4 regions of the Clostridium sp. 001 genome follow, and region 1 is predicted to be linked to each of the others. Evidence: riboswitches for the same ligand, from Rfam matches in the RefSeq annotation. Region 1 holds a riboswitch; each other region holds the start of a gene.
The links. Region 1 has a riboswitch for S-adenosylmethionine ahead of B5S50_RS02205 (amino acid permease). Riboswitches for the same ligand answer to the same signal wherever they lie in the genome.

Region 1 (4,735 bases):
AGATTTTTATTTGATTAAGGCATTTGATAAAAAATATCCTAGCATACTGACTAGTTATTTCTTTGAAAATGCCTAAGCTACCTATATATAAAGGAGGATTTTTTATGCCAATAAATATACCTAACGATCTTCCAGCCTCTAAAACACTGAAGGCTGAAAACATATTTGTAATGAATGAAAAACGCGCATTAAAGCAAGATATAAGACCTCTTAATATAGTAATATTGAATCTAATGCCAGTTAAAACCGTTACGGAAGTGCAACTTTTAAGGTTACTTAGTAATTCCCCTATTCAAGTTGATATAACATTAATGTATCCTAAATCTCACAGATCAAAAAATACTTCAGAACAATATCTTCTCAAGTATTATGAAACTTTTGATGAAATAAAGGGCAGAAAATTTGATGGCATGATAATAACAGGAGCACCTGTTGAAAAACTGAAATTTGAAGATGTTGACTATTGGGATGAATTAACTGAAATAATGGACTGGAGTAAAAAAAATGTATATTCAACTTTACACATATGTTGGGGTTCTCAGGCCGGACTTTACCACCATTTTGGTATTTCAAAATATATTTTAGATAAAAAAATGTTTGGTGTTTTCCCACATATAATAAATGAAAAAAATACACAGTTACTTAGAGGATTTGACGATATATTTTACGCACCTCATTCAAGACATACCTGTGTAAAAAAAGAAGATATTGAAAAAGTACCTGAATTAGAAATACTTTCAGAATCAAAAGATGCCGGAGTCTATATAATGTCAACAAAAGGCGGCCGCCAAATTTTTGTAACAGGGCATCCTGAATATGATACCTTAACATTAAAATCAGAATATGATAGAGATACAGCAGCTAATCTGCCCATAGAAATTCCAAGAAATTATTTTCCTGGTAATGATACAACCAAACAGCCTATGGCAACCTGGAAAAGTCATGCCAACCTTTTATTTTTAAACTGGCTGAATTACTATGTATATCAAGAAACACCTTATAATTTGGATAGTCTTCAATAGCATAGAAAAATGGAAATGACCTTTTAATAAAATAGTATCATTTCCATTTCTTTTTTATTATACATTATAATTAACATAAATTAATATTAATTTGATTTTGCTTCTTCTCTTATAAGAAATCTATACATAACTATAAGACACAATACCCATACAGGTGCTACATAAAGTGCTACTCGGGTAGCTGACAAAAATCCCAAAGAGATAACTATTAACACTAAATATATAATAGCAATGTATGATGACACTGGATAAAATGGCATCTTAAAATCTATTTTTCCTCCAGACTGAAGTTTTTCTTTTCTAAATTTCAACTGGACAAGTAAAATAGTTCCCCAGGCAGTCAATATAGCTATTGTTGTCACCGATGAAATATAAGTAAAAACTTTACCTGGTACAAAATAATTCAAAATTACTGCAATTGCTGCCACTGCACTACTAAATAATATTCCCACATAAGGTACGCCGGATTTGCTAATTTTCGCAAATATTTTGGGTGCATTATTATTTAAAGCTAAACTGTAGAGCATTCTTCCATCTACATATAGTGCACTATTCATTCCTGAAAGTGCTGCTGTTAAAATTACAAAATTGATAACTGCTGCTGCCTCTGGAATTCCTACCTTAGAAAATACCAATACAAAAGGACTTCCATTTACCCCTATCTTATTCCACGGATAAAGTGCTAACATGACAAAAATAGATCCTACATAAAAAATGAGTATGCGCCAAAATACATTATTGATTGCTTTAGGTATTGATTTTTTAGGATTTTCCGCTTCTCCCGCAGTTATTCCTATAAGTTCCACACCACCAAACGCAAAAGTTACAAATGTAAATGCCATCAAAAATCCACTAAATCCATTTGCAAAAAATCCTCCATTTGTCCAAAGGTTAGATAACCCAGCAGCATGTCCTCCATTAAAAAATCCAAAGAAAATAATCAATAGTCCAAATATAATCATACATATGATAGCTACAACTTTAACAAGTGCAAACCAAAATTCAAATTCTCCATAAGTTTTAACTCCAATTAAATTGATTATTATAAGTATAGATAAAAATATTAAAGCAGTAATCCACTTAGGAAAAGCAGGAATCCAAAATTGAACATATACTCCCACTGCCGTAAGTTCTGCCATAACAGTTAATATACACTGAAACCAATAAGTCCAGCCGGAAAAAAATCCTGCAAAGCGGCCAAGATATTGTGTTGCATAGGCACTGAAAGAACCTGAATTAGGATTGTCAACTGCAAGTTCACCAAGAGCTCTCATAATTAGGAAAACAAAAAAACCTCCCAGTAAATATGCTAAAATAATTGATGGTCCACCTATCTTTATGGCATCTGCCGATCCATAAAATAATCCTACTCCAATAGCTCCTCCAATAGCAATCATCTGAATATGCCTATTCTTTAAATTTTTCTTTAAACGATCTTCTTCCAAATCTTTGTACCTCCTTAACAACCGATCACCTTTGCATCATAAACCGCAAAGATAACATATAATTAGCATCTAAGCTTTTTTGTTATTTTAGATGAGATTTCTATAATTTCATAAAATAAAAAAATCTTCTTGTAAGACAAGTTACAAGAAGATTTTATCTTCATGTTTCTCATCTTTCAGGTATAACCTGCTGGAATTAGCACCGTTGAACATAAACGTTCAGGTTGCCGGGCGTCATAGGGCCAGTCCCTTAGCCACTCTAGATAAGAAATTAAACAATTAATTTTAAATTTTACAGTTCCTAATAACATGTTATTATTTTGAATATTATAGCTAGTATATATTTTTTTGGGTTACTTGTCAACAACCTCATTTTATTAGAGCAAATTTAAATTCACATCAAAACTATCCAACTAATTTCAATACTTGGAGCATAATTAGTTGCTAGGATACTTCAATTTCATAACTAGGTTAGAAATAACCAAAATCTATTTAATAAGTTTATTCATATCTTCAGCAACATTTCTAAGTTCATTAATATTAGCTTCTATTTCTTCACTTGTGGCAGCATTTTGAGATATTGTTTCTGTTATCATTTCATATTTTGATATTGTATCTTTTGTCATATTCGATACTTCTTCATTAAATTGAACTACATTTTTAGTTTTTGTAAATAATGTAGTAGAAGCGTTATTTGTATCCAGAACATTATTACTAAATAATTTCAAATTGGAAGTCATAACATTTATTCCTCTGACTGTTTCATTAATAATACTATTACCGGTCTGAGACTTTTCGCTATTATACGTCATCTGTTTTTGAACTACATCAATTTTATTTTTTAGTTCATCCACTATTGCACTTGCTTGATTAAGTGATTGTTTTGTTCCTTCAGCTAATTTTCTTATTTCATCTGCTACTACAGCAAAACCCTTACCATTTTCACCTGCTCTTGCTGATTCAATTGATGCATTTAAAGCAAGAAGGTTAGTTTGTTCTGATATATCTCCTATAATATTTAATATCTCATCTACTTGTCTTGATTTTTGTTCCAAATCTTTTGTAGACTTAAACGTATCCTCTATACTATTTTTTATATCCATAATAATTGAAAGAGTATCATTTAAAGATTTCTGATTTTTATCTGTAATATTGATAAAGTAATTTATTTTATCTTCACTATCCTTGGTTTTTTTAGCAACAACCTCATTAGCATTTAATAAAGTATTTAATATTTCTTTATTCTTATTTGATTTATCTAGCATTTCACCAGAACTTTTTGATACAGATTGACTTGTTTCTGAAACTTCCAAAAGTGAACTTGTTTGTTCTTCAATAGCTGCACTTAAGTTTTCACTTGATGATAAAACAGTACCAGAAATTTGAGCTATATTTTCAAATAAATCCAGCAACTTTTGCTTTTCTTTTTTTAACTCAACTTCCTTATTACCAATTGACTTTAATAGATTAGATGCAAAGTATACAACTATGAAAATTAATGCCAAAGTTATAAAAATAGTGATGATTTTCATAGCCGCTTCTGCAATAATCAATTGTTTATCCTGAAAAATTGAAGGATTATTTACAAATACTATGATTTGACATAAAAGGCTTAAAGCTATTGACTCTATAATCATTTTTATATCAAAAAACAGGGCTCCAAGAATAACGAAAAAGAAAACTATAAGCCATATGGAATTTAAGTGCATTATAAAGTTCAAATATAAATACTGAAAATAAGTTATTATTAAAAGCACAATTTTTGTTGTATTAAATGCTTTCATATTAAAACTATTTTGAGTAATGGTACATTTATAACATTTATAAAATATAATACCATAAATTAAAACAAATATTCCAAGCATAATTAAAGAAATTACACTTATGTTGTCATTAAGTCCAAGTAATTTTATTGAAAAATAAAATAAGAATGATAGAACACAGCATACCATATAAATTATTAGCACAACTTTAAGTGATTTTTTATTAAAAGTTATTTGAAAGCTCTCTTCTTTAGTGTTCATTTTATGTCCCCCTAAATATATTAATTTTTTTACATTTTTAAGTGCAAGTTGAGATAAACAAAACATACTAATATCATTAATTTAATTGTTTGTGCAATAAAATTGATGTTGCTGGTGATATATATTTTGATAATATATAAGAATAGATTAATACATCTATGTCACTTCATTTCAAATTTGGTTTTTCTAATACAGATTTAAAAACTTTTACAAATTAAAAATGTACCTATTAATATATAAATAG
Region 2 (6,602 bases), 2.1 Mb from region 1:
TTTTTATCATCATATCCAATTTCAAAACTGTCTTTACAAATTTTTATATTGCTTTCACAATCTTTACATATGGTTCTATCATCATATATATCCTTTTTACACAGTATACATCTTTCATCTCCACAATATATAAGCCCTAGTACACAATCCAATAAAAATCTTAAATTTTTAGTAATCCCATGTTCCATGCTTCCCTATTAAAATTGCTAGTTATACTCTTTGCTTTCTCAATCTCTTCTGTCTCTATATTAGAAACCAGTATAACCTCCTCTTTTAAGTTTTTTTCACCTCTTCCAACACTTCCACACAAATAAACAAATTCTTTATAAGTAAAGTTAATATCATCTGCAAAGTATACTATTAATTCTGAATTTTTTGCATTTAATACAGTTTCTTCAAAACAGTTAGTTATTAATATTGAGTTTTTGGCCTGTAAAAACTTATAGATCAATTTTTTATTCGTTTCCCCATTAGCAAAACATACTACATCCTGTGCTAAACTTCTACAATATTTATGCATATATGAAGCTACCTTTTCTATTTTACATTCGCTTGGTACATATATTATTATCTTCTTACCTATACTTATTGACCATTTTAAATAGTCGTATACCAAAAAAGGCATTTCTTTATTCATATTTAGTCTAGTAAGTATATTTCTCGGTTCGATTATTAATCCTTCATTCTTAGCAGGCAAAAATATCTTTTTACTATTTTCAACTATACTTTCTATAGAATATATTATGACTTTACTATCCTCATGAGTTAATTTGCTAATTAATTTGCATATCTCGTACTTATTGTATAATGAAAAACTACTTATATCATCATATATGATTAATTCAAACTTTTTTTCCAATTTTGCTGCATTTTCAAAATTACATATCTGCAATTTACAATTTAAATTACTTTTACATCCTTTTACATAAGCATAATCTGTAAAATGTGTATACTTTTTTATATCTTTTATTATATCCACATTGCCCATTTTTTCATTAGTAATATAAACAATATTTTTATTTTGTCTTATGTATTTTTCAATAACTTCCAGAAAAATTTCAGTAGAATTATAAGGAACCGAGATGCAATTTAAAAAAGTATCTTTAGTACCGCTCCATTTTACTATATTCTCACTTATTTTTTTTCTCTCATTAATAAGACATGCTTCATTCCACAGTAGCATTTGTTTCACTCTCCATTATATCCATTATTCTATATTTTAATAACGAATACCTTTCAAAGCTTTTATTATTATTTATCATAAAATTTAAGGCTTTTAAACTCCCCACAAGTATTACCATCTGTTTTGCCCTAGTTATAGCCGTATACAATAAATTTCTATTCATAAGCAGCGGCGGACCCATAAACATAGGTATAATAATTACCGGGAATTCACTACCTTGACTTTTATGTATGGTTATTGCATAAGATAAATCCAACTCATCTAAGTACATACTATCATATACAACTCTTTTTTCTTCATCAAACACAACTATCACTCTATTTTTTTCTTCATCTATATCTTCTATATATCCAAAGTCACCATTAAAAACACCCATTCCACTTTCCTTGTTTTCTTCTGAAATATCTTCCCATTTTAAAGTATAATTATTTTTAATCTGCATCACTTTATCTCCTACCCTAAAAGTCATGTCTCTAAACTTTTTTTCTCTCTTATTGGGACTTTTAGGATTTAGAACTTGCTGAAGTTTTTTATTTAAATTTGATACTCCCAAAATTCCCTTTCTCATAGGAGATAGTATTTGAATATCCTCTATTTTATTCCAACTACTATTAAAACTTGGTAACCTTTTATCTATTAATCCTACTAGTGTGTCTAATATATCCGAAGGATCTTGACATTTTATAAAATAAAAATCCTTATTCTTTTTGTTTAAAATAGGCATCTCTCCAGAATTTATCTTATGCGCATTAACTATAATCATACTCTCTTTTGATTGCCTAAATATCTCTTTTAATCTAACTACTTTAATACATTTACTGTCTATGAAGTCTCTGAGCACATTTCCAGGGCCTACAGATGGAAGCTGCTCTGCGTCCCCTACTATTATTAACCTAGTTCCCATAGATACAGCTTTCAATAAGTTATTCATAAGCACTATATCTATCATAGAAGCCTCATCTATAATAACTACATCGCATTGCAGTGGTGATTGCTCTCCTCTTGAAAAAAATAAAGCTTCTTCATCACTTCCCACTCCCATTTCAAGAAGTCTATGTATGGTCTTTGATTCTCGTTTTGTAGATTCTGACATTCTCTTTGCTGCCCTTCCCGTAGGAGCACCCATTAAAACTTTAAGCTTTGATTTTTCAAATAATCTAATTATGCAATTAATTATTGTAGTTTTACCTGTTCCAGGACCTCCTGTTATTATCTCCACTCCATTTTCAACTGCTCCCCTAATAGCTTCTTTTTGAGAAACAGCAAAGTTCATATTATTTTCCTTCTCAAAATCTTCTATCTCTTTATCTATATTAAAATCTATATCCTTATATTTAGTAAAAGCTAACATCAATATTTTTCTAGTTACACTCAATTCACAATAATAGTAGGTCATAGAAAATACACATACTTTATCTTCCCACTTCTCCAATTTTATCTTTCCATTTACAGAACTTTCATATATGTTTTCTTCCAGTTCTTTTTGAGTTATATGGAGTATGTCAACACCTTCTTTTATAAGGTTATCTATAGGCATATACGTATTTCCCAAGCTGCAAAACTTATTCACCAAATATCTTATTCCACTTTGTATTCTAAATGGAGAATTATTTTCTATTCCAAGGCTTCTTGCTATCTTATCTGCCGTTTTAAAACCTATACCACTTATTTCTTCTGTAAGGGTGTATGGATTTTCTTTCACAATACTTATAGAATCTGCTCCAAATTTTTTATGTATTTTAACACACTGGCTAGGAGTTATTCCGTAAGTTTGCAAAAATATCATTATATTTCTCACTTCATTTTGTTTAGAATAAGATTCCTCTATTAAAGCTATTTTTTTTGCTCCTATACCTTCTATTTCTTTTAATCTTCCTATGTTATTATCCAATATTTGAAGGGTATTTTCACCAAACTTCTCTACTATTTTCTTTGCTGTTACTGGACCTATTCCTGATATTATTCCAGAGGCCAAATATCTCTCTATGCCAATAGTAGTGTTAGGTATTATTTCTTCAGAAGCCTGAACCTTAAATTGATTTCCAAACTGAGGATGAAGAACCCATTCCCCTACAGCCTTCAAATTTTGTCCTTCAATTATATTAGGTATACATCCTACTATAGTTACTACATCTTTATTTTCTCTTATTTTAGCAACTACATACCCATTATCTTTATTTTGAAATATTATACTTTCTACAATTCCTTGTAATTCTTGCATAGAATCTCTCCTACCCCTATTTGCAAACAAAATCATATATTTATAAATAATTATACCACATTAAACTTTGTCTTAATCCAACATACTAAAAAAGCTCTATATCATGTTACAATATAGAGCTTTTCATTATTTACATATATTTTTTTATTTCTTCAACCTTATCTAATCTTTCCCAAGGTACATTAATATCAGTTCTTCCAAAATGTCCATAAGCGGCAACTTGCCTGTATATAGGTCTTCTAAGATTTAAATTTTTTATTATAGCAGCTGGTCTCAAATCAAATACCTTATTCACTATATCTACTATTTTTTCTTCCGGTATATTTCCTGTACCAAAAGTATCTACAGTTATAGATACAGGCTTTGCTACACCAATAGCATAAGCAAGTTGTATTTCCAACTTATCTGCAATACCTGCAGCTACTAAATTTTTTGCTACCCATCTTGCAGCATAAGCAGCAGATCTATCAACCTTGGTTGGATCTTTACCAGAAAAAGCACCCCCGCCATGTCTTCCATAGCCACCATAAGTATCTACTATTATCTTCCTTCCTGTAAGTCCAGAATCTCCCTGGGGACCTCCAACAACAAATCTTCCTGTTGGATTTATGAAATACTTGGTTTTATAATCTAAAAACTCTCGTGGTACAACAGGTCTTATTACATTGTTTATTATGTCTGTTTCAATTTGTTTTCTAGTTACCATTTCATCATGTTGAGTAGATACTACTATGGTATCAACTCTAACTGGTTTATTGTCTTCATATTCTATAGTAACTTGAGTTTTTCCATCTGGTCTTAGATAATCTAAAACTTTATCTTTTCTAACCTGCGCTAATCTCTTTGCAAGTTTGTGAGCAAGACTTATTGGCATAGGCATGTATTCTGGAGTTTCATTTGTAGCAAATCCGAACATCATACCCTGATCTCCAGCGCCTATAGCTTCTATGGCCTCCATTTCACCTTCCTTGGCCTCTAAGGCTTTATCAACCCCCATAGCTATATCCGATGATTGTTCATCAATTGAACTTATTACTGAACAAGTATCACAATCAAATCCATATTTAGCTCTAGTATATCCTATTTCTCTTACAGTATTTCTAACTATTTTTGAAATGTCAATATAACAATTAGTTGATATCTCACCCATAACTAAAACCATACCTGTAGTAGTTGCAGTTTCACACGCTACCCTTCCATAAGGATCTTGTTCCAATATGGCATCTAAGATAGCATCTGAAATCTGATCACACATCTTATCTGGATGGCCTTCTGTAACTGATTCAGATGTAAATAGTTTTCTCATTTTCTATACCTCCCATGTAAAAACATACTTTTCTTACAATAAAGTGAATTAATTCTATTGCATTAAATGCTAATTCAAATCCTATATTCACAATATAAACTGAAATACCTAAAGTGGCACGTCAATTAAAAAAACCTCTTCGATAAGAAGAGGTTAAATAACTTAACTACTCTCTTATCTTGCAGAATCCTGCAGGAATTGGCACCTTGGTGATTTTCACTGGTTGCCGGGTTTCATAGGGCCTTGTTCCCTCCGCCTCTCTTGATAAGAGCTATAATATAATTTTTTCATCTGTTAAGATTATATAATTTTTATAAAACAAAAAACACCTAAAAGTGCCTTTATATTTATGGTGGAGGAAGATGGATTCGAACCATCGAAGTCACTGACAACAGATTTACAGTCTGCCCCCTTTGGCCACTCGGGAATTCCTCCGCATTTGGTGCTGGCAGTAGGAATTGAACCCACGACCTACTGATTACAAGTCAGTTGCTCTACCTGCTGAGCCATGCCAGCTTATTCTATTATTATTCTAAATGGTGGGCACAATAGGGCTCGAACCTATGACCCTCTGCTTGTAAGGCAGATGCTCTCCCAGCTGAGCTATGCGCCCTTATATTTATGGTGGAGGAAGATGGATTCGAACCATCGAAGTCACTGACAACAGATTTACAGTCTGCCCCCTTTGGCCACTCGGGAATTCCTCCATGTTTGGTGCTGGCAGTAGGAATCGAACCCACGACCTACTGATTACAAGTCAGTTGCTCTACCTGCTGAGCCATGCCAGCTTATTTTATTATCCTACGTTCCTTAAAACAAGAACGCACTCAACGTAAATTAGTATACAGTTTTATTCACTTATTATCAAATTTAATATATGATTAAATTTTAATATTACATATCTCTTTCTCCATATTTCTCTATATTTCTTTCAAAATCATATTCACTTAATTTAGCTTTAATAATTTATATAAAGTCATCATATAAATTATATATAGTGTTCTTCGCAAGTACATACATAAAAGAAGGTGAATATATTGAATAAAGCAAAAAGTAATTATAAAGATCCCTTAGCATATTATAAACTTGCCTATTTTTTGAAAAATTACATTAATAACGATACCATAATTGTATGTATTGGTACCGATAGATATATAGGGGATTGCCTGGGTCCCCTAGTAGGTACACTTTTAAAATGTAAGCATTTTCCTCTACCTGTCTACGGTACAATTTCAGATCCTATACATGCTTTAAACATTGAAAGCAAACTGAATAAAATAAATTTACTTCACCCGCATAAAAACATTATAGGAATAGATGCTTGTTTAGGTGATCTAGAAACTATAGGCGATATTCAAGTAAGAGACTTTCCCGTTCATCCTGGCAAAGGTGTAGGAAAATCTCTCCCAGATGTAGGAAATTCCTCAATAATAGGGATAGTTGATTCAAATAGCAATGAAGATTTATTTAATAATACCAGCAGTAATATACGTCTTAATTTAGTTTTAAGTATGGCTGAAGTAATACTTTATTCATTAATTCATTCATATTATCTATATTACAACAATATTTTTACCGATATTTAACTATATCCAACATTTTAGTATCTATAAGAAAATTAAAATCTAACTTATTAAAAAATACATAATACTAAATAAGTTAGATTTTGTTCTTTGTTTTAATCTATTAATGTTATATCATCACCACTAAAAACTACTTCCATTTTGTCTAAATATTCAAGTACTTTGCCTGTACCTAGTGCTACACATGATACTGGTTCTTCTGCAACATAAACGGGTACATTAGTTACTTTTTGTATTAAATTACTCAATCCATTTAAAAGTGCACCTCCACCAGTCATAAAAATACCTTTATCAGCTATATCAGCTGAT
Region 3 (6,602 bases), 2.3 Mb from region 1:
TTCTCAGGAAGCACTTGATAGGAAGTACAGTTTAAATTCTTTTCAAGTATAAGAGAAGCATGAGCTGCATCGTCTACTTTTACCGACAAATATTCCCTGCATTTTTCCTCTAAGTCCTTTGCGGAAATTTGTTCTATGAGTTTCCCATTATCTATAAAGCCATAAGTGGTGGCAAGCTGAGAAAGTTCCCCTAAAATGTGGCTCGAAATTAATATAGTTGTACTTTTTTCTCTATTTAATTTTTTTAATATATCTCTAAACATCACTATACCAACAGGATCAAGACCATTTATAGGTTCGTCTAAAATTAAAAAATCTGGACTTGCAATTAAAGCTAGGGCCAGGCCAAGACGCTGCTTCATGCCAAGAGAATAATGTTTGAATTTTTTATTACCTGTATCCGAAAGACCTACTGTATTAAGTACTTTATCCACACAGTCTTTTTCAGGAATTCCTTTTTGAATTCTATAGTATTCAAGATTTTTTTTGCCTGAGAGATAAGGAAAAAAGCTGGGTGTTTCTATTATGCATCCTGTTCTCATTCGCTCTTTGTTTAATTCGTCTTTGCTTGTTTTTGAAAATAATTCTATATCACCGTTATCTTGCAAAGAAAGACCTGTTATTATTCTCATAAGGGTTGTCTTGCCAGCGCCATTTTTGCCTACAAGACCGTATATGTCACCTTTACTTATCTTAATATTTACATTATCAAGTGCCTTGTGATTTTTGTATTTTTTAGTAAGATTTTTTGTATGAAGTACTAAATCATTCATGATATCAACCTCCATTTTCTTGTTGATTTTATATTAGAACAAAATCAGCAAGATACATTAAAGAAAAACTTAAGAAATCATTAAGTTTAATCTTTCATCTTAAAACCTATTCCCCAAACGGTATGTATGTATTCTGTGTCCGGGTCAATTTTAGCTATTTTAGAGCGAAGGTTGCTCATATGCACATTTATGGTGTTATCATCGCTTATAAATTTATCTTTCCATACATGTTCAAATAAATTAGCTTTTGTAAATACTTTTTTGGGGTAAGACATTAGAAGTTCTAGTATACAAAACTCCCTTATAGTTAATATTACTTCCTGAGAACTTATAAAAACTTTGTGATTTTCCCGATCTAAGGTCATATTTTTATAGGTTAATATGTTTTGTTTTTCATTTGAGTTTGAAAATATCATATATCTTCTAAGTTGTGCACAAACTCTTGCCAGTACTTCTTCTACATCGAAAGGTTTTGATATGAAATCATCTGCTCCTAGTTTTAAAACTTGAATTTTTGTTTCTTGAGCTGTTTTTGCAGATATTACAATGACAGGCATAGTTTTAATCTTTCGTATTTTTTCTATAAGCTTTTCTCCTGTAATACCAGGGAGCATCAAGTCAAGTAAAATTAGCTGAAAGTCATATTTTTCAATGCACATTTCAGCTTCAGTACCTGAAAAAGCCCCGCGGACATTGTAATTATTTTTTTCTAGTATCCTGCATAATAACTTATTTATATCTGTATCATCTTCTACTATTAAAATGTTTATATTTTTGTTCATAGGTATTCCTCCAGAGTTTTTGAGTTAAGACAATTATAACATTTTTAGATAGGGTGTATTGACATAATAAATGGTCACGTCTATAATTAAAAGCATAATTAAATATAAATCTTGAACTTATCAAGAGTGATTGAGGGAACGGGCCCTATGAAATCCAGCAACCAGTACAGTGTATAATGGTGCTAAATCCTGCAGCGATAGCTGAAAGATGAGAGAAATTTTAAGTTAACTAAGTCTGAGATTTTTCTCAGGCTTTTATTTTTTCTTAAAATTGATATGGGAGGGTAAAGAATATTGATAGATATTAATAATGTAGGCAAAAGTTTTAACAATAAAAGTGTGCTGAAAAGTATAAATCTTCATATACAAGAAGGTGAAATATTTGGAATAGTTGGCCACAGTGGTGCTGGAAAATCTACACTTTTAAGGTGCTTGAATGGTCTTGAAAGCTATGACACAGGAAGCATAAAGGTAATGGGTAAAGAAGTAAAAGACTTAAAAGGTAAAGAAATAAGGACTTTTAGAAAAAACTTGGGAATGATATTTCAAAATTTTAATTTATTAAACAGAAAAAATGTATATGATAATATATCACTTCCACTTGAAGTCTGGGGATTAGAAAAAAGTAAAATAAAAACTAGGGTAAAGGAATTATTAAATTTAGTAGGCCTTAGTGATAAAGCAAAGAGCATGCCGTCTGAATTAAGTGGTGGACAAAAGCAAAGAGTAGCTATTGCAAGAGCTTTGGCGCTAAATCCAAGTATACTACTTTGTGACGAAGCCACATCTGCACTTGACCCAAATACTACTAAGTCAATACTTGAGCTTTTGAGAAAAATAAACAATGAATTTAAAATAACCATAGTAGTTGTAACCCATCAAATGGAAGTTATAAAAGAAATATGTAGTAAAATCGCTATTATAGATGAAGGTGAAATCAAAACTTCTGGAAATGTAGAAGAAATATTTTTAAAACCAGGAAAAAATCTAAAGAAGCTGCTTGGAAATGATAGTTTACTTCCAGATGAAGGTATAAACATAAGAATATTCTTTCCTAAGGAAATAAGCCAGGACAATTTAATAACCTCTATGGCTATAGATTTGAATATAAAGTTTTCTATAGTATGGGGAAAACTTGAAAGATTCCGCAGTGATGTTTTAGGAAGTCTGGTTATAAATGTAAATGATAAAGACAAGGAAAGTATATGTAATTATCTTTCTTCAAAAAATGTTAACTGGGAGGTAGAGTAAACATGGGATTTAGTGAAACATTTCAGGAAATACTACTTCCTGCTATTGGACAAACATTTTATATGGTTATAGTTTCTACAATACTTGCAGTAATTATAGGATTTATACCTGCTATTTTGCTAGTTGTAACTGAACCTGGTGGATTAAAGCCTAATAAAGTAGTCTACAAGGTATTGGATGTAATAGTAAATTTATTGAGATCATTTCCTTTTATAATACTTATGATAGCAATTTTTCCTTTTACAAAGCTTATTGTTGGAAAAACCATAGGTACAACAGCAGCAATAGTTCCTATTACAATAGCAGCAGCACCTTTTGCATCGAGGGTAATTGAATCTTCACTTAAAGAAATAGATCCGGGAATAATAGAAGCTGCAAAATCGTTTGGTGCAAGTAATATGCAGATAATATTTAAAGTTATGATTAAAGAGGCACTGCCATCTATAGTGCTTGGTATAACACTCACTGTAATAAGTGTAGTTGGATGTTCAGCTATGGCAGGTACAGTAGGCGGAGGTGGACTTGGAGATGTGGCAGTAAAGTATGGATATTATAGATTTCAAACTGACATAATGGTATACACTGTAATAATACTCATAATTTTTGTCCAGGTACTTCAAACTATAGGAAATCTTATATATAAAAAGCTAAACAAATAATTATTTGTTTGGTAAAGTAATTATTGTAGAGTCACTTTAAAAATATATTTATGGGAGGAAATTAGAATGGCTAAAATAGAATTACCATACCATAAAAAAATAATAGAAGCTGAAATAGATGACAACAACTTACTTGGGGTACTTGAATCAAAAGCAAACCAATATAAAGCAGAGCTTGGTCAATTGGAAATAGTGGAAAAAGCCCTTGATAATCCTATAAGCTCACCAAGACTTGAACAATTGGCTGAGAATAAAAAAAATATAGTTATAATAAGCAGCGATCATACAAGACCTGTTCCTAGTAAAATTATTATGCCTGCACTTTTGAGAAGAATAAGGAGTACAAATTCTGATGCTAATATTACTATATTAATAGCTACAGGTCTTCATAGAGCTACTACTAGGCGGGAACTCATAGATAAATATGGAGAAGATATAGTAAAAAATGAAAAGATAGTAGTACATGATGCGCAGAATGAAGACAATCTGGTAAAAATCGGTACATTACCATCTGGTGGTGAACTTATAGTAAATAAACTTGCAGTTGAAGCAGATCTTCTAATTGCAGAGGGGTTTATAGAATCACATTGTTTTGCTGGCTTTTCAGGAGGTAGAAAAAGTGTACTGCCTGGAATAGCCTCTGCCAAGACCATCCTGGCAAATCACTGTGCTGAATTTGTAGCACATCCTTCTGCAAGAGTTGGAAATTTAAAGGGTAATCCTGTTCATAAGGACATGCTATATGCAGCTAAAAAGGCAGGATTGGCTTTCATAATAAATGTAGCACTAGATGAAGATAAAAAGATAATAAATGCTTTTGCAGGAGATACGAATGATGCCCATGTAAAAGGCTGTGAATTTGTGCATAATTTATCAAAAGTGAGTAAATTAGTAGGTGATATTTCTATTTCTACTAATGGAGGGTATCCACTTGATCAAAATATATATCAATCTGTTAAGGGGATGGCAGCAGCTGAAGCCAATTGCAGGGATGGCGGTGTAATAATAATGGTGTCTGCTTGCAGTCAAGGTCATGGTGGAGAAACCTTTTATAACAATTTAGCTAATTTAAATACTCCAGAAGAATTCTTAAAAAAAGTTTCAAAGGTTCCCAGGAATAAAACTGTACCTGATCAGTGGGCATCTCAGATGCTTGCGAGTATACTTTCAAAACATACAGTAATTGTTGTAACAGATATGTGTGATCCTAAAATAATAAGGAATATGCATATGCAGCAGGCAGATACTTTTGAAGAAGCTCTAGAAAGGGCATATGATATTATGGGGAAAGATGCTAAAGTTGTGGTTATACCAGATGGACTAGGAGTAATTGTAGAATAAAAACTTAAAAAGGCTATTGTGTAATGAACAAAAATTCATTATGAAATGGCCTTTATTTTTTTGCATTTCATTAACTTTTAATTTCCCACAAAAAAATGTAAAAAAACTATTGCACATGTTTTCTATTTGTTATATATTATATATAACAAATAGAAAAGGAGGGACGCTATGTTAGTTCAAATAGATTTTGAATCGGAAATGCCTATATATGAACAGCTTAGGAGGCAAATAATAGAAGGAATAGCCTCTGGTAATCTGAAATTAGGAGAGAGCCTTCCTTCTGTAAGACAACTGGCAGAAGACATTGGAATAAATCTTCATACAGTAAACAAAGCATATAATGCGTTAAAGTCAGATGGTTACTTGAATGTAGATAGGAGAACAGGAGCTGTAGTAAGTGGAACGTTTCCTGAAAGTACGGAGGAGTTTGACAAAAAACTTAAGGAAGAATTTACTTACTTGATATGTGAAGCTCATTTAAGGGGAAAAAATATGGAAGATATTTTGGATCTGTGTTCTGATATATTTAAGCAATATATTAAAAAAGATAAATAACTACTAAGGTTGGTGAAATTAAATGAAAGATAATTTGTTTATGTGTATATATTTATTTTTTATTTTTGTGATAATACTCGTAATCAATATGTTGACTCCTAAATTTACGAGAAAAGAAATTGTATTTGGAGTGAGAATTCCTGAAGATAAGATTGATTCAGATGAAATTAAGCATATAAAAGCACAATTTGTAAAGAATAATTTAATTATAGGAATTCCCTTTATTATTCTATTTAGTGTGTTAAATTATAGTTTTTTAAACGTAGGTATGATTTTGTTTACTACTTTTGCCTTTGTATTTATAATTTTTCTAATATATCTTATATCAAACAGAGCTATGAAAAATCTTAAATCACAAAAGTTGTGGTTTCAAGGCAAAAAACAAGTTGTAACTGTAGACACTAGCTTTTCTAGAAGCAAAAGCAATGTGCTTGTATCAGCTTGGTTTTTCTTAATACCTGCAGCTATCATTATAGTAAATATAATTTTAGGATATATGAATTATGATTCTCTACCTTATAAAATCCCTACACACTGGGATTTTTCCGGCAATGTAACAGGATATCAATTTAAATCCAGGTTTCTAATTTGGGAAATGCCACTTACTCAGATTTTTACTACTTTTATGTTTTTTATAGTCTATAAGGGAATTGGATGGTCAAAACAGCAGATTAGTTCTATAGATCCAGAAGCATCTGTAAGGAAAAACAGTATATTTAGAAGAAGCTGGTCCATGTATATGGTTACCTTTGCTGTAGTGACTAATCTTCTATTAACTGTTGCTACTGTTCAGATATTTAGAATATTTAATGTAAGTAATACTTTTTCAAACATCATAATATTAGCTTTTATATTAATTACAATTTTAGGAAGTATAGCTTTATCCTTAAAGATTGGACAGGGTGGAAGCAATATAAGATTTAAAGGTGATGGTGAAAATGCCAAATCCAATTTTGGAGATAAAGATGATGATAAGTGCTGGGTACTGGGAAATAGTATATATTATAACAAGAATGATCCATCCTTATTTGTAGAAAAAAGATTTGGCATAGGCTGGACTATAAATGCAGGCAGACCACTTGGAATGGCGATATATATAGGAAGTATTGTGATTATAATTGTAACTATAGTTTTTGCTGTATTTAGTGGAAAGTAATACTTAGAATCTCTATAGGAATTCTAAGTAAAAAACAACTTATACTTCGGATATTTTTACAACCACAAGCTCGATTAAATATTTT
Region 4 (6,602 bases), 2.0 Mb from region 1:
TATTTATCAAGCTTTTGCAAGAGCCTGATCTAAATCGTATATAATATCATCAATGTTTTCTACACCTATTGAAAGCCTTATAAGATCTGGAGTAACTCCAGCAGCTTTTTGTTGTTCTTCATTTAACTCTGCATGAGTTGTACTTGCAGGATGAATTACTAATGATTTTGCATCTGCTACATTTGCAAGTAGGGAGAACAATTTAACGCTGTTTATAAATTCCTTTCCTGCTTCAGATCCACCCTTTATTCCAAAGGTAAATATTGAACCTGCTCCTTTTGGAAGGTATTTCCTAGCTAATTCTTTATATGGACTTCCATCAAGCTCAGGATAGTTTACCCATGCAACTTTTGGATGTTTGCTTAAAAATTCAACTACTTTTCGTGTATTTTCTACATGTCTCTCTACTCTAAGAGAAAGTGATTCAAGTCCAAGTAAGAAATAAAAAGCACTTTGTGGACTTAATGTTGCTCCTGTGTTTCTTAAAAGTTGTACTCTGGCTTTTGTAGCAAAAGCTGTAGGCCCAAGGTCTGCATATACAAGTCCATTATAGCTTTCATCAGGTGTTGTAAAGTCAGGAAATTTTCCGCTTGCTGCCCAGTCAAATTTTCCACCATCTACTATAATTCCGCCTAAAGTAGTTCCATGACCACCTATAAATTTAGTTGCAGAATGAACAACTACGTCTGCACCATATTCTATAGGTCTTACTAGATATGGAGTTCCAAAAGTATTATCTATAATAAGAGGAATTTTGTTTTCATGGGCTATGTTTGCCACAGCTTCTATATCCAAAACATTTATTCTAGGGTTACCTATTGTTTCTGCATAAACTGCTTTAGTTTTATCTGTAATAGCTTTTCTGATATTTTCAGGATCATCAGGATCTACAAATGTTACATCAATTCCTAATTTCTTTAAAGTTACTGAAAACAATTCATAAGTTCCACCATAAAGTGTGCTAGCTGCAACTATATTGTCACCTGCACTTGCCACATTTAATACAGCGTAAAGTATTGCTGCAAGTCCGGAAGATGTAGCAAGACCTGCACTGCCGCCTTCAAGGGCTGCTACCCTTTGCTCAAATACATCTTCTGTAGGGTTCATTATTCTGGCATAAACATTTCCAGGTTTTTTAAGCTGGAAAAAGTCTGCTGCTTCATCGGCATCTTTAAATACAAAGGATGTAGTCTGGTAGATTGGAACTGCTCTTGCACCTGTAGTTGGGTCAGGCACCTGGCCTGCATGTACTTGTAATGTTTCAAATGATAACTTTCTTTCTTCACTCATTGGTTATTCCTCCTAATACTTTTTTTAATATTTTGGACGAAACTTCTATAACCTGGCAGAATAAAAAAATCTTCTTGTAAGATAAGTTACAAGAAGATTCTATCTTCATGCTTCTCATCTTTCAGGTTTACACCTGCTGGAATTAGCACCGTTGAATGAAAATGATCATTCAGGTTGCTGGGCATCATAGGGCCAGTCCCTCTGCCACTCTGGATAAGAAGTTCCGTATTCGATTGAGAAAATCATACCAGACATAGATAAGGTTTGTCAATAGAAAAATAAAAAAATATTTAGAAAATTTTATCTGATAGCTACCTACTGTAATACTCCCACTTCTATCAAAGTGGGAGAAATAAAGTTTTAAAGAGAGAGTGACTATCATTAAATCAAAGATTTGGAATATCTGCTTTTCCCACTAAGTAAGATTCATTGATATTACGAATTATAGTAAAATAGTCATGTAAATAGTATTGACAATTGATAGTTAAAGTATTAATATTAAAGCACTTTTATCACGAGAGGTGGAGGGACTGGCCCAGTGAAACCCAACAACCGGCACTAAAGTGCATCGGTGCTAATTCCTGCAGAATAAAACAAATTCTGAAAGATAAGGAAAGTTGATTTTGTCAAATTTAAAGTTGCTTTTCTGATTGAAGGGCAGCTTTTTTGTATAATTTAATAAAAATGTATTTCGCAGTTTAAAAAAATTGCAAAGCAATTTTTTACAAGTTAAGAATTAATAATGAAAAATTAATAGTGAAGGATGATTTTTAGCTGTCGCAAAAAATCCACATTAACTATTAATTCTTCATTCTTAACTATTAATTAAAAAAGTTGAGTAAATAAATATTAATTTTAAATAATATTAATGTATATTTATACAATCATAAAATATTAAATAATTTGATGTATTGTAGAAAATTTGTTTAAAGTTTAAAATTTTATACAAGAAGTAATGGATTAAATAATTTGAACATGAAACTTGTATTTGAAAAAGGAGTGCAGCGAATGTTATTTAAAGATTTATTAAATAAGTTTAACGACAAATTTGTTTTTTTTGATGGAGCTATGGGAACCATGCTTCAAAGAGCAGGGCTTAAAGTAGGTGAACTTCCAGAAACATTAAATATCACAAATTCAGAGATCATAAGAAAAGTACATAGGGAATACTTAAATGCAGGATCAGATATCATAATAACAAATACTTTTGGTGCCAATGAACTTAAGTATAGTTCTTCTGATTATACAATAAAAGATGTAATTACAGCTGGAGTAAAAATTGTAAAGGAAGAGGCAAAGGATAAATTAGTAGCACTTGATATAGGACCTACAGGACAGGTTATGGAGCCTACAGGGAGTTTAAGTTTTGAATCTGCATATGAATTGTTTAAAAGTCAGGTTATTATAGGGGAAAAAGCGGGAGCAGACATAATCCTAATAGAAACTATGTCTGATTTGTACGAAGCAAAGGCAGCTATTCTTGCAGCAAAAGAAAATAGTTCTCTTCCAATATTTTGTACAATGACTTTCCAGCAGGATGGAAGAACTCTAATGGGAACAGATCCGAAAACTATGGTATTTGTGCTTGAATCGTTGGGGGTGGACGCCCTTGGAGTGAATTGTTCCTTGGGACCGGAAGAATTGCAAGATATTGTAGATGAAATCTTAAAGTATTCTTCTATACCCGTTATAGTTCAGCCTAATGCAGGACTCCCAAAGTATGATGGTGAAAATACGATTTATGATATAACTTCAGATGAGTTTGCAGAAAACGTAGTGATTATGGCAAAAAAAGGAGTTAGGTTTTTTGGAGGATGCTGCGGAACAAGTCCTGAATTTATAAAAACTATGGTAGAAAGTTTGAAAAATACAGTACCTTTAGAGATAAAAGAAAAAAATTATACCGCAGTGTGTTCAGCTAGGAATACTGTGTTTTTAGGTAATAGGATAAAATTTATAGGAGAGAGAATTAATCCTACAGGTAGAGATATTTATAAGAAAGAGCTTAAAGAAAGAAAGGTAAATTTTATACAGAAAGAAGCAGTGCAGCAAAAAGAAGAAGGGGCGCATATACTTGGACTCAATGTAGGACTTCCTGAGATTGATGAAGTTGAAACTATGAAAGAAGCAGTAAAGGCAATACAAAAAGTAGTACAATTGCCTATAGATATAGATAGTCCAAATCCTAAAGTTTTAGAGGCTGGAGTTAGGGTTTATAACGGTAAACCTATAATAAATTCAGTAAATGGTAGAAAAAAGTGTATGGAAGAAGTATTTCCAATAGTAAAGAAGTATGGAGGCTGTGTTATAGCACTTACTATAGATGAAAATGGAATACCTGATACCGCAGAGGGGAGGGTAAAGATTGCAGAGAAGATAATCAAAACTGCTGAAAACTATGGCATCAAGAGAAAGGACATAATAGTTGATTGTCTTACGTTAACTGCATCTGCCCAGCAAAAAGAAGTTCTTGAAACAATAAAGGCTATAAAGATTTTAAAGGAACAATTTGGAGTAAAAACTACCCTTGGAGTAAGCAATATATCCTATGGACTACCTAGAAGATGTATATTAAATAGAACTTTTCTTGCACTTGCCCTTCAGGCAGGACTTGACTTGCCAATAATAAATACAGCGGATAAAGGTGTGAAAGATATTATTTCAGCTTTTGAGGTATTGACAAACATAGATAAAGAAGGGAAGGAATACGTAAAAAAATATAGCAGTAAATCTGAAGGCGAAAAAGCAAAATGGGGAAGTGATATTCCTAATTCAGGTGAAAATGATAAAAATCTAAAACAGGCGATTATTGATGGAATGGAAGAGGAAGCAGTAGAGCTAACTTGTAAGCTCTTGAAAAGTAAGAAGTCAGTAGATATAGTAAATTCCCATATAATCCCGGCGCTAGATGAGGTGGGCATACAATATGAGAACAAGGATATATTTTTACCACAGTTAATACAATCAGCTGAAACTGTAAAGCAATCTTTTGAAATAATAAAGAAAGATATGCTTAAAAATGGCGAAAATAAGATATCTAGGGGAAAAATAGTACTTGCTACTGTTAAAGGAGATATACATGATATAGGAAAAAATATAGTTAAAGTACTTTTGGAGAACTATGGATTTGAAGTTATAGATTTGGGAAGAGATGTAGATATTAGCGAAGTAGTAAATGCTATAATAAAAAATAATGTAAAGTTAGTAGGGCTCAGTGCACTTATGACAACTACCGTAAGCAATATGAAAAAGACTATAGATGCTATAAGAGATAAGGGGCTTCAATGTAAAGTTGTAGTAGGTGGAGCAGTATTAAATCAAAATTATGCAGATATGATAGGTGCAGATTATTATGCTAAAGATGCTAGAGAAACTGTAAAGATAGCAGAAGAATTATTTTCAGTTTAGAATAAAAATAATTTTTATGGAATATTTGATGTGTTTAATATACAATAATATGTAAGAGAGATAATATAAAAATAGGTTTTGGGAGATATAAAAATGGGTGAGAAGATTAATAAAAAAGATGTTAAGTATGTACCAGAAATAAGAGGAGTACTTAGAGGACATATGATAAATTTTCCTGGTGTAATAAGAGAGGCCAGCGGCATAATAGTTTTTGGAAAGAGGATAAAATCTTTTGCATTTACTACGGATATAGCAGTTATAAAAAATATAGATGCAGATGCTATTTTAGCAGTTTATCCTTTTACACCCCAATCAGTTATAACAGAGTCATTAGTTACAGCTTCTGATGTACCTATATTTTGCGGTGTAGGGGGTGGACTTACTACAGGAAAAAGAGTTGTAAACTTAGCATTAAATGCTGAATTTACTGGAGCTATGGGGGTAGTCTTAAATAGTCCTACACCTAATGAAATTGTAAGAGCTGTTAGAGAGGCTATCGACATTCCTATTATAGTTACAGTAGTATCTGAAAGAGATGATATTCAAAAGAGAATGGAATCGGGAACTTCCATATTAAATGTATCTGCAGGTAAGAATAGTGCTTCTCTTGTGAGAAAAATAAGAGAAAAATATAAGGACATTCCTATTATAGCTACAGGGGGAAGGACTAAGGAAAGTATAGAGGAAACTATAGAAGCAGGTGCAAATGCTATTTCCTATAGTCCTCCTTCTACGGCAGAATTGTTTAAGGGAACTATGGAAAAGTACAGGAATATGTAATAAACAGAGTTCTTGGCATCAGATGGAGTTTTGACTCCACCTAATGCTTATTAACAGGATTCTTAGTGCTTCAGCACTTAGAAGGCGTTATCCTTTAGGAAAAATCGTTATCCAGGGACGTAGCTGCTCTTTACTCCAACTTGGAGAAGTGGGAGTATTAGAGCAGGTAGTCATCGGATAAACAGGGGCTGCTTCACTAGTTAACTAGTATGTCAGCCCTCTTATTTTTAATTAGCTTAACTTTTGCAGTTTAAAAATATATAAGAATACAATAAAATACTATGAAAAAGCAAAAAAGGTATTGAATAAATATAAAAATAAATGTATAATTATTTATATATTTAACCTAAGGAGTTAAAAATAATAATTATAGAAAAGGGGAAAAAAAATGAAGAAGTTAAAAAAGACAATAATTGTAATGTTGACAATTGTTTTTGCAGCTGCTTTATTTGCAGGATGCGGGAGCAGTAACAGTAATAGTGGAGATGGACAAAAAGGACAGAATGCTTTAGAGAGGGTAAAAAAAGCAGGAGTTCTAAAGGTAGGTCTTGAAGATTCTTTTCCACCAATGGAATTTAGAGATAACCAAAACGTACTTAAAGGTTTTGATATAGATATGGCAAATGCCATAGGCAAAAAGCTGGGAGTAAAGACTCAATTTGTATGTACTGAATTTAATGGAATAATTTTAGCACTTAACTCTGGAAAATTTGATGTTATAATATCAGGACTTAGTATTGACGAAAAGAGAAAAAAGCAAATAGATTTTTCAGAGCCTTATATACAAAATGCACAAATTATAGTTACTAAAACTGGAAATGAAGCAATTAAGACTTCAAAAGATTTAGCTGGAAAGAAAGTAGGAGTAGGACTTGGTACAACTAGTGAAAAAGTTGTTCAAACGTTACAAGGCATAAAAGAAGTTAAAAAATATGATAAGACTACAGAAGAACTTCAGGATTTATTAATAGGAAGAATTGATGCTGTTATAGTAGATGAACCAGTTGGAAAATATTATATATCTAGCCCTGACAAGAAAGGAAAATATACAGTACTTAATGAAAAACTTACCAATGAGCCTATGGGAATAGGATTTAAAAAGGGAGACAAGGAACTTGAAACAT

Region 2: it holds a riboswitch for S-adenosylmethionine, as region 1 does, so the genes downstream of both, metK (methionine adenosyltransferase) here and B5S50_RS02205 (amino acid permease) in region 1, are expected to answer to the same signal.
Region 3: it holds a riboswitch for S-adenosylmethionine, as region 1 does, so the genes downstream of both, B5S50_RS13275 (methionine ABC transporter ATP-binding protein) here and B5S50_RS02205 (amino acid permease) in region 1, are expected to answer to the same signal.
Region 4: it holds a riboswitch for S-adenosylmethionine, as region 1 does, so the genes downstream of both, B5S50_RS14400 (O-acetylhomoserine aminocarboxypropyltransferase/cysteine synthase family protein) here and B5S50_RS02205 (amino acid permease) in region 1, are expected to answer to the same signal.

What each region holds. Positions count from the first base shown of each region.
Region 1 covers NZ_CP020473.1:514,488-519,222, forward strand. Annotated here, with positions in the region: gene metA (homoserine O-succinyltransferase) at 105-1,022, shown strand; gene B5S50_RS02205 (amino acid permease) at 1,109-2,419, opposite strand; SAM riboswitch class I at 2,634-2,737, opposite strand; gene B5S50_RS02210 (methyl-accepting chemotaxis protein) at 2,956-4,491, opposite strand.
Region 2 covers NZ_CP020473.1:2,592,351-2,598,952, reverse strand. Annotated here, with positions in the region: gene B5S50_RS12145 (ComF family protein) at 1-188, opposite strand, end outside; gene B5S50_RS12140 (hypothetical protein) at 161-1,183, opposite strand; gene B5S50_RS12135 (ATP-dependent RecD-like DNA helicase) at 1,167-3,404, opposite strand; gene metK (methionine adenosyltransferase) at 3,535-4,710, opposite strand; SAM riboswitch class I at 4,882-4,981, opposite strand; tRNA gene B5S50_RS12125 (tRNA-Tyr) at 5,061-5,145, opposite strand; tRNA gene B5S50_RS12120 (tRNA-Thr) at 5,151-5,226, opposite strand; tRNA gene B5S50_RS12115 (tRNA-Val) at 5,248-5,323, opposite strand; tRNA gene B5S50_RS12110 (tRNA-Tyr) at 5,333-5,417, opposite strand; tRNA gene B5S50_RS12105 (tRNA-Thr) at 5,423-5,498, opposite strand; gene yyaC (spore protease YyaC) at 5,748-6,296, shown strand; gene B5S50_RS12095 (rod shape-determining protein) at 6,389-6,602, opposite strand, start outside.
Region 3 covers NZ_CP020473.1:2,834,560-2,841,161, forward strand. Annotated here, with positions in the region: gene B5S50_RS13265 (ATP-binding cassette domain-containing protein) at 1-773, opposite strand, end outside; gene B5S50_RS13270 (response regulator transcription factor) at 860-1,555, opposite strand; SAM riboswitch class I at 1,670-1,770, shown strand; gene B5S50_RS13275 (methionine ABC transporter ATP-binding protein) at 1,850-2,806, shown strand; gene B5S50_RS13280 (methionine ABC transporter permease) at 2,809-3,465, shown strand; gene larA (nickel-dependent lactate racemase) at 3,532-4,806, shown strand; gene B5S50_RS13290 (GntR family transcriptional regulator) at 4,975-5,361, shown strand; gene B5S50_RS13295 (DUF1648 domain-containing protein) at 5,384-6,517, shown strand.
Region 4 covers NZ_CP020473.1:3,093,672-3,100,273, forward strand. Annotated here, with positions in the region: gene B5S50_RS14400 (O-acetylhomoserine aminocarboxypropyltransferase/cysteine synthase family protein) at 7-1,290, opposite strand; SAM riboswitch class I at 1,402-1,510, opposite strand; SAM riboswitch class I at 1,797-1,904, shown strand; gene B5S50_RS14405 (homocysteine S-methyltransferase family protein) at 2,299-4,698, shown strand; gene B5S50_RS14410 (hydrolase) at 4,792-5,478, shown strand; gene B5S50_RS14415 (ABC transporter substrate-binding protein) at 5,867-6,602, shown strand, end outside.